3 regions of the Geobacillus sp. LEMMY01 genome follow, and region 3 is predicted to be linked to each of the others. Evidence: predicted binding sites of a transcription regulator. Region 3 holds the regulator's gene; each other region holds the start of a gene.
The links. Region 3 encodes Rex, which represses fermentation and respiration genes when NADH is low (regulators of the CRP and FNR family bind a similar motif). Its sites were predicted from a motif close to TTGTGAAATATTTCACAA; they were not measured.
Positions count from the first base shown of each region.

Region 1 (3,096 bases), on a different contig from region 3:
CTTGACCCCTCATCGTCATCAAGAAGCCACACTTCCACCTCATCGCCAACCGCAAACCCTCTCGTTCCGCCCGGCAGCACCATCAAGGCGTTCGCAAAGGCAAGCGAGGTGACGATGTTCGACTTGTCCATGCCGACCGGCTTCACGACAAGCCGACCGTCAACCGCCTCGACCCGGCTGCGCACAAAGCGGGTGAACGGGTTCGGCTTCGGAAAATCGGCGCCAAGGGTGGCTTTCGCTTTTTTCAAATACGGCTTGGCCGAAAACAGCCGCGTGCGCACGACCGGGCGGACGAACAGCTCATACCCGACGTAGCACGCCGACGGGTTTCCGGATAGACCGAACAGCAGCTTGCCATCAATCTCGGCGACGGTCGTCACGCTCCCCGGGCGCATGGCGATTTTGTTAAACAACACGTTCGCTCCGAGCCGCTTGTAAATGGCGGGCAAATAATCGAAATCCCCGACCGAGACGCCGCCGGTCGTAATGAGCATGTCCACTTGATCGAGCGCCTGGCGCACAGCGTGAAAACACGCATCGAGGTCGTCGGCGAGCTGGCCGAAATAAATCGGCTCGGCGCCACTGTTGAACACCTGCGCCTCAATCATGTAGGCGTTGCTGTTGCGGATTTTTCCCGGCACAAGCGGTTCAGAGACGTCAAGCAGTTCGCTTCCGGTCGCAAAAATGCCAATCCGCGGCTTTTTCGCCACCTTCACTTCGGCGTAGCCGAACGTCGCGAGCAGCGCCGCCACCCCGGGATTGATGCGCGTCCCTTTTTCGACAAGCGGCTGCCCTTTTTTCGCATCTTCCCCTTGAAACGAAATGTTGTCGCCAGGGCGGAACGGGCGTTTAATGGCCATATACGTTTTTCCATCCCGCTCGTACTGTTTGGCGAGCTCCAGCATGACGACCGCATCGCATCCTTGGGGAATTTGCGCCCCGGTCATCAGGCGCACCGCTTGAAACGGGCCGACGGGCTGCTTCGCCACTTGCCCGGCGCCGATCGTTTCAATGACTTCAAACTCGACCAGATGGTCAAGTCCCGCTCCTTCCGAGTCGGCGGCGCGAATGGCAAATCCGTCATACGGCGAGCGGTCAAACGGCGGCACGTCATGGTCGGCGCGCAAATCTTCCGCCAAATAGCGGCCGTACGACTGCCTTAGCGGCACGATCTCCTCTTCCCCTCTTCCAGCGTAACGCATCACCCGATTGATCGCTTCCGCTACAGGAATGGGGGTTCGTCTTTCGACCATGTCTCTCTCCCCTTTCGATCATACGGCTGGCGGCAACCATATCGTTCTTTCAACGTTGTTGCCATTATTGCAGCCGTTTTATGCCGTCCGCCAACTTTTCCTCCACAACACGAGCATCGGCAATATGCCGCAAAATCATCTCCCGCGTTTCGCCAAACAAAGCGGCGGACTGTTCGAGCTGTTGCATCACTTCATCCGCATAGCGGCATTGTTCTTGAATATAGTTTAGCACGTCTTGAGCCCGATTTTCGACTCGATCGATCAGCTGATTTCGTCTGTTTTATTTTACCGGAAAGAAGAAGAGCACCGTTGTGATGTCAATCACATTCCCTTGTTGTCCGCTTGTTTTTGCTTGTGTGAGATGCATCACAACGTTGACGCGGAAAACAAGGTATGCTGAAGCTGCAATGATTTGACGATGGAGGGATCCAAAATGGAACAGCGGTTTACTGAGCAATCGCTGATTGGCGATATTGTCACAAAACTCCCGAAAGCAGCGGATTTGTTGAAAGCGCATCGCATTGATTTTTGCTGCGGCGGACAGCGCCCGTTAAAAGAAGCCATCGAAGAACGCGGGCTGGATGGGGAAGCGCTCCTTCGCGAGCTGAACACCCTTTACGCGGAGGCGCAAAACAAGCCGACCGGAAATTGGAGTGAAGCGCCGCTAGCCGACTTGGTCGATCATATCATCAACACGCACCACCGCTATTTGAACGAGGAACTGCCGCAGCTCAGCCCGTATGTCACGAAAGTATTGCGCGTGCACGGCATGCACCATCCGCATCTTTCCCGGGTGCATAAACTGTTTCATGAGTTAAAAACAGAACTCGAGCAGCATCTCATTAAAGAGGAAACGGGAGCGTTCCCGCTCATTTTGCAATTTGCCGACAACCCGTCGCCGGAAAACCGGGAGGCGGTCGAGCGGGCCGTTCGCGAACTGGTCAATGAACATGACGCAGCCGGCGATTTGATTAAAGAAATTCGTGAAATCACAAACGACTTCACCCCGCCGGAAGACGCATGCGGCACGTACCGGCTCGTCTACAGCCGGCTCGCCGCGCTTGAAGACGACTTGTTCACCCACATCCATTTGGAAAACAACATCCTCTTCCCGCGTGTGTTGGCGGCGGTGAAGGAATAAAGGAAGAGAGACGCCGATTCGCATTTCCGAAAACATAAACCAAAAACGGGATCGCTTCTTCTATGGAAAGAGCGCTCCCGTTTTTTTCATCCCCCAATATACGACATCTCAATTTTCCGCTGTTGTTTTGCCGTTTCTGCCGTCCGTTCTTCGGAATAGCGGTCCGTCCGTCGGTCCCAGACCGTTGTGATCAAGGCCTTGATCTCCTCTTTCCCCGCTCCGGCGCGCAGTTTGTCTTTCAACGACACACCCTCAGAAGCAAACAGGCACGTATACAGCTTGCCATCGGCGGAAATGCGCGCCCTTGTGCAGCTCCGGCAAAACGTTTCCGTCACCGAGGCGATAAAGCCGACTTCGACGTTCGTGCCCGCGTACCGGTAGCGGTTCGCCACCTCGCCGAAATACTCTTTCTCGACCGGCTCGAGCGGATGCATCGCGTTGATTTGTTCATAGATCTCTTTTTTCGTCACGACATGGGAGTAATCCCAGCCGTTCGTGGTGCCGACATCCATAAATTCAATAAAGCGGAGCGGAATGCCCAAGTCTTTAAAGTAAGCCGCCATCGGCACGATTTGCGAGTCGTTCCATCCTTTTTTGACGACCATGTTCACTTTGACTCCAAGCCCCGCCGCCAGGGCGGCTTCAATGCCTTTCAACACCGGAGCGGCGCCGACGCCAATGCCGTTCATTTTGCGGAAAATG
Region 1 is NZ_MVKA01000042.1:3,460-6,555, forward strand. Features, by position in the region: gene B1A75_RS16825 (molybdopterin molybdotransferase MoeA) at 1-1,253, opposite strand, end outside; gene B1A75_RS16830 (hypothetical protein) at 1,318-1,485, opposite strand; gene ric (iron-sulfur cluster repair di-iron protein) at 1,687-2,394, shown strand; gene moaA (GTP 3',8-cyclase MoaA) at 2,481-3,096, opposite strand, start outside.
Region 1: ric (iron-sulfur cluster repair di-iron protein) is a predicted target of Rex. The motif match lies at 1,608-1,625, and genes of this name have one in related genera.

Region 2 (3,096 bases), on a different contig from region 3:
TCTTTGACCAACGTTCCGTCGGGGGCGATAATGAATGTCGAGCGCTCAATGCCCATATATTCCTTGCCGAAATTTTTCTTTTTCTTCCATACCCCATACAGCTCGGCCACTTCATGCCACTCATCAGAAAGAAGCAAAAATGGCAACTCATATTTTTCGATAAACACCTCATGCCGCTTCATCGGGTCGGTGCTCACTCCTAAAATGACGGCGTTCAACTCGGCGAACTGCGCATGGCGGTCGCGAAAGTCGCACGCTTCGGCTGTGCACCCCGGGGTCATGTCTTTTGGATAAAAGTAAAGCACCACATACCGGCCGCGAAAATCAGACAGCGAAACCATTTTCCCATTGCTTGCCGGCAAGGTGAAATCTGGAGCTGGCTGGCCAATGGCAATCGTCATGTCGTTCCCCCCGTCTTCTTCGTTTTCTTTTAGCGTAGCGAAGACGAAGGGAAATTGCAACAACATCAGCGATGATCCCAGTCAAACACGGTGCGCGTCACGATGACAGCGGGCATAATGTAGCCGAGAAGCGCTTCGGCAATGGCGATCCACCGCCCGACGCCGATCGGAGTGACATCGCCGTATCCGACCGACAAAAGCGTCATGCCGCTTAAATACAGGCTGTCTTCAAGCAGCGACAAACGATCTTCCGATGCGCTATTTGGGGATGGGGTAAACACGGCATGGCCGTTCGCCTGCAAAATCATATAAATCATGGCAAAACCGAGCAACATCGTTAAATACCATTGAACGAGAACCCATAAGCTATCGAGTGACAGGCGATGCGTCGCTTGCACGCGCGCTGTCCAAAGCGAGGTGATGCTGCCGAGCAGTACGGCGGCAACAACGCCAAGGAAGGCGTAATCCATCACGTTCCCCCCATTTTTGTCCGTCGTTCATATATACGCGGACAACCGGGCGATTATACCGCATGACCCTCCGCACCCTGCTTGAATCGGCAGCACTCCTGTATTCCACCGGATCGCCCGACACGTTTGGCAAGCCGGCGTCCCGTCGGACGAAGTCAATCGTTGCGCTTTACTGCGCAAAATAGCGCGCCAATACACATTTTAACGTCGCAGCGCTACGGTGGAACCATTTTTTCTCCTCCTCGTCAAGTTCAATTTCAATCACTTCGCGGATGCCATTTCGGTTGATCACAGCAGGCACACCGATGTAGACATCGCGTTCGCCGTATGGGCCGTCCAAGTAAGCGGAAACGGTCAAAATTGCGTTTTCATTATGCAAAATGGCGCTCGTCACGCGGGCAAGCCCCATAGCAATCCCGTAGTACGTCGCTCCTTTTTTCTCAATAATTTGGTAGGCGGCATCGCGCACATTGACAAAAATGCGCTCGAGCTCTTTTTGCGCTTCTTCCCCTTTAGACTCGACTAGCTTGCGGATCGGCACGCCGCCGATATCAGCCTGGCTCCAGACCGGGAGTTCAGTGTCGCCATGTTCGCCGATAATATAGGCGTGCACGTTCGTCGGGGCGACGGCGAAATAGTCGCCCAACAAAAAGCGGAACCGCGCCGTGTCCAAAATCGTACCCGATCCGATTACCCGCTCTTGCGGCAGGCCGCTGAATTTCCACGTCGCGTACGTTAAAATGTCGACCGGATTGGTGGCGACGAGAAACAGTCCTTGAAATCCGGATGCCATGACCGACTCAACGATCGAGCGGAAAATGGCAATGTTTTTGTCTACAAGATCAAGCCGCGTCTCGCCCGGTTTTTGGTTGGCACCGGCGCAAATGACAACCAAATCGGCATCGCGGCAATCATCGTAATCGCCGTGCCAAATGTCAGCCGGCTTCGGCGCAAATACTTTCCCATGGTTTAAGTCCATCGCATCGCCCTCAGCCTTGTTTTCATTTGCATCGATGAGCACGATCTCATCGGCAATCCCTTGATTCATTAAGGCAAACGCATAACTGGCGCCGACAAACCCGGTGCCGACGACCGCTACCCGATTTCCTCTCCCGTTTTTCATCACTGTTCACCCCTTCTTCCTTTTGTGAATATATTCACAAGTTATTTTACGCCATAACATGCTAACGATACAGACAAGATTGTGTCGATTGCTTGACCATTGTTTGTCATTTTGATGGCAAACGAACAAAAGCGGGCCGGGCGCCTAGCTCCCCGTCCCGCGATATCGTCTCACCCCGGCGTTCCAAAGCATGACCGAGACGGCGAAACAGACGGCACCGACCACCGGAGTGAAAAAGACATAGCCATACCATTCCTCTTTGTCAAGAAAATAGGAGGCTGGATAAACGCCGACAAAGGCAAACGGCAGCACCCACGTTAAAATATAGCGGATGACGCGATGATAAATATCGATCGGGTAGCGGCCATAGCTGCTGATGTTGTACATCATCGGCATGATTGATGTTCGGGCGTCGGCAAAAAAACTGATCGTCGCCAGCGAAATGAAAATGCCGGCATAAATCAACACACCGCCAATCACAAGCAAAATAAACACGAAGACATCATACCAATGAAACGAAAGAGACAAGCGGCTGCCGGCATACAGCATAATGATCAGCCCGGGCACAGCGCCAAGCAGCGATTCAAGCTCCATCCGCTCCAAAACAATTTGAAACAGGCTGTTTAGCGGGCGCGTCAACACGCGGTCCATTTCCCCCTGCACAATATATCGTTCATTAAAATCCCATAGGTTAAAAAAGGCGCCAAATACGGCATACGGGACAAGAAAAAAACCGTAAATAAACAAAATCTCATCGCGCGACCAGCCGTGAAGCAGCGTCGTATGGCCGAACACAACCAGCAAAAATACCAAGTTGACCGCCTGAGCCATAAAGTCAGACAGCCACTCCACGAACAAATCGGCTCGATATTGCAGCTTTGTCTTCATATATTGCGCCATGTATTGAAAAAAAACCGATACGTAAAACAACGTTTACCCCCCTTGCACAACGAGACGCTTTTTCGCCGCTCTCCATAACCATCCAATCGGGAAAAGCAATACGATGCACCACGTTGCCTGCAGAAGCAGGCCATCACGGACAGCAGCACCTTTAAAACTTTCTGTAATGATCATGCTTGGGATGTAGCTGATGGCTTGAAAC
Region 2 is NZ_MVKA01000014.1:69,531-72,626, reverse strand. Features, by position in the region: gene bcp (thioredoxin-dependent thiol peroxidase) at 1-401, opposite strand, end outside; gene B1A75_RS08735 (potassium channel family protein) at 467-871, opposite strand; gene B1A75_RS08730 (L-lactate dehydrogenase) at 1,041-1,994, opposite strand; gene B1A75_RS08725 (ABC transporter permease) at 2,139-2,924, opposite strand; gene B1A75_RS08720 (ABC transporter permease) at 2,928-3,096, opposite strand, start outside.
Region 2: B1A75_RS08730 (L-lactate dehydrogenase) is a predicted target of Rex. The motif match lies at 2,017-2,034, and genes of this name have one in related genera.

Region 3 (3,096 bases):
GGCGGTGAGCACTTCATGGCCGCTCGGCCGATCGATCGAGAACGAAAAGGAGGCTGATTTTTCATCGCCGACAGGCCGCTCGAGCCGTTCCATTTTTTCCAGTTGCTTTCGCCGGCTTTGCGCCCGTTTGGTTGTCGAGGCACGGGCGATGTTGCGTTGGATGAAGTCTTCGAGCCGGGCGATTTCCTCCTGCTGTTTCTCGTACCGTCTTAACTCTTGTTCGTATTGCTCGGCCCGCAGCTCCAAATAGCGGCTGTAGTTGCCGGCATAGTGTTTGAGCGTGGCGTTCGACAGTTCGTACACGTCGGTGACGATTTTGTCTAAAAAGTAGCGGTCGTGGGAAACAACCAGGACGGCGCCGGGATAGGCTTGCAAGTACTGCTCCAGCCAAGCGAGCGTCTCAAGATCCAAATGGTTCGTCGGCTCGTCCAAAATCAATAAATCCGGCTTGGACAACAGCAATTTCCCAAGGGCAAGCCGCGTCCGCTGTCCGCCGCTTAACGACGAGACCGGCGTTGTTTTATAATCATATGAGGAAAACTGCAGCCCGTGCAAAACGGAGCGGATGTCGGCTTCGTATTGGTAGCCGCCTTGTTCTTTGTATTGTTCTTGCAGCTCGTCATACGTTTTCAGCGTTTTTTCATAGCGAGCTGGATCGGCGAGCACATCCGGGTCGCCGAGTTGCATGCTGAGTTCGGCGAGCTGTTTTTCGAGTCCTAGAAGCGGGGTGAATACCTCAAGCATTTCGTCCCAAATGGAACGCGGCGAGTCGAGCCCGCTGTTTTGCGCCAAATAGCCAATTTTGATATGGTTTGGTTTGATGATTTTGCCGCTGTCGAAAGATAGTTCACCGGCGATGATTTTCAACAATGTCGATTTTCCCGCTCCGTTGCGGCCGACAAGGGCAATTCGGTCGCGGGACTGTATTTCTAGTTTTATATTCGATAAAATAAGGTCAGCGCCGAAATATTTCGTGAGCCCGTGCACTTGCAAAATGATCATGTCATTTCACCTCGCGAATAGTTTAACGTAAGTCGCGAAAACGGTCAAAGACGAATGATGAAAAATCGTGTATAGTGTATAAATGGAGGAGATTGTATTGTCATCGTTCACTCATTTCAATGAACAAGGGCGCGCGAAAATGGTCGATATTACGCACAAAGAAGATACAGTGCGAGTGGCCGTGGCGCAAACGAGCGTGACTGTCAGCCGGGAAATTTACGAAAAAATGACGAGCAACGCGATCGAGAAAGGGGATGTGCTTGCCGTCGCTCAAGTGGCGGGGGTGATGGCGGCGAAGAAGACAGCTGACCTTATTCCAATGTGTCACCCGCTTATGTTAAAGGGTGTGGACATTGCTTTTGCTTGGGAAAACGATGGAGAAGCGCATAAGCTCGTCATCACTGCAACGGTGAAAACGAAAGGGAGCACAGGAGTGGAAATGGAAGCGCTGACGGCCGCTTCGGTCTGTGCGTTGACGGTGTACGATATGTGCAAGGCGCTTGATAAAGGAATGGTCATCGGTCCGACGTATTTGGTCGAAAAAACGGGCGGGAAGTCTGGCCATTACCGACGGAAAACCGATTAGCTAGGGGATGAGATCATGAGCAACGAACAACCGAAAATTCCGCAGGCAACCGCCAAACGGCTGCCGCTTTACTATCGGTTTTTGAAAAACTTGCACGCTTCCGGCAAGCAGCGCGTCTCCTCTGCCGAGTTGAGCGAGGCGGTGAAAGTTGATCCGGCGACGATCCGCCGCGATTTCTCCTATTTTGGTGCGCTTGGTAAAAAGGGATACGGGTATAATGTCAATTATTTGTTGTCGTTTTTCCGCCGGACGCTTGAAGAGGATGAGGTGACCGAAGTCGCCTTGTTTGGCGTCGGCAATTTAGGCACGGCCTTTTTAAACTATAATTTTTCGAAAAACAACAATACGAAAATCGTGATGGCGTTTGATGTCGATGAGCGGAAGGTAGGGACGACAGTCGGCGGGGTGCCGGTCTATCATCTCGATGAATTGGAGAAGCGGCTTCACGAAAACATCCCGGTCGCCATTTTAACCGTGCCGGCCGCCGCGGCTCAAGCGCTGACCGACCGCCTTGTCGCGCAAGGAATTAAAGGCATTTTAAACTTTACTCCGGCACGGTTGAACGTGCCGAACCATATTCGCGTCCATCATATCGATTTAGCCATTGAGCTGCAGTCGCTCGTCTATTTTTTGAAAAACTATCCATCGCCATCGTAAAAAGGAGAGAACAACACATGAAATATTTGTTGCTCGTTGTTGTGATTTTGTTGCTGTTTGGCACGAAAAAGCTGCCGGAATTAGGGCGGTCGTTCGGCCAGTCGCTTCGCGAGTTTAAAGACGCCACAAAAGGGCTCGCTGATGACGAAGAAACGAAAACCGACCGATGACAAGGCAGGATGGGGAACCAATGAATGACAAAGAAATGTCGGTGTATGAGCATCTGGGTGAACTGCGGAAACGGCTCATCATCGTGCTTGTCTTTTTTGCTGCGGCGCTTGTCGTTAGTTTCTTTTTTGTCGATGATGTCATTTTGTATTTGCAGCGAACGGCCGAGGCGAAGCATTTGACCATGAACGCCTTTCGCCTCACCGATCCGATTAAAGTGTATTTTCAGTTTGCCTTCGTCATCGCGGCTGTTCTGTCGGCTCCGGTGTTGTTGTACCAAATTTGGGCGTTTGTCAGCCCCGGTCTGTATGAAAAAGAGCGGAAAGTGACGTTAAGCTATATCCCGGCGTCGATCGTTCTTTTTTTAGCCGGGGTCAGCTTCGCTTATTTCGTCTTGTTTCCGTTTGTCGTTCGGTTTATGAGCCAGCTGGCTGACCAACTAGGGGTTCAACAAATGATCGGCATTAATGAATATTTTCAGTTTTTGCTTCAGCTCGTGCTGCCGTTTGGCATCGTGTTTCAGCTTCCGATTGTTGTGCTGTTTTTCACCCGCTTAGGGCTTATTACGCCGCAGCTTCTTGTTCGCATCCGCAAGTATGCGTATTTGGCGCTGCTTATTTTAGCGGCGGTCATTACGCCGCCGGATGTGCTGTCGCAAGTGATCGTCATGATTCCGCTCACCA
Region 3 is NZ_MVKA01000004.1:32,131-35,226, reverse strand. Features, by position in the region: gene B1A75_RS03365 (ABC-F family ATP-binding cassette domain-containing protein) at 1-1,002, opposite strand, end outside; gene moaC (cyclic pyranopterin monophosphate synthase MoaC) at 1,100-1,588, shown strand; gene B1A75_RS03355 (redox-sensing transcriptional repressor Rex) at 1,604-2,245, shown strand; gene tatA (twin-arginine translocase TatA/TatE family subunit) at 2,263-2,415, shown strand; gene tatC (twin-arginine translocase subunit TatC) at 2,436-3,096, shown strand, end outside.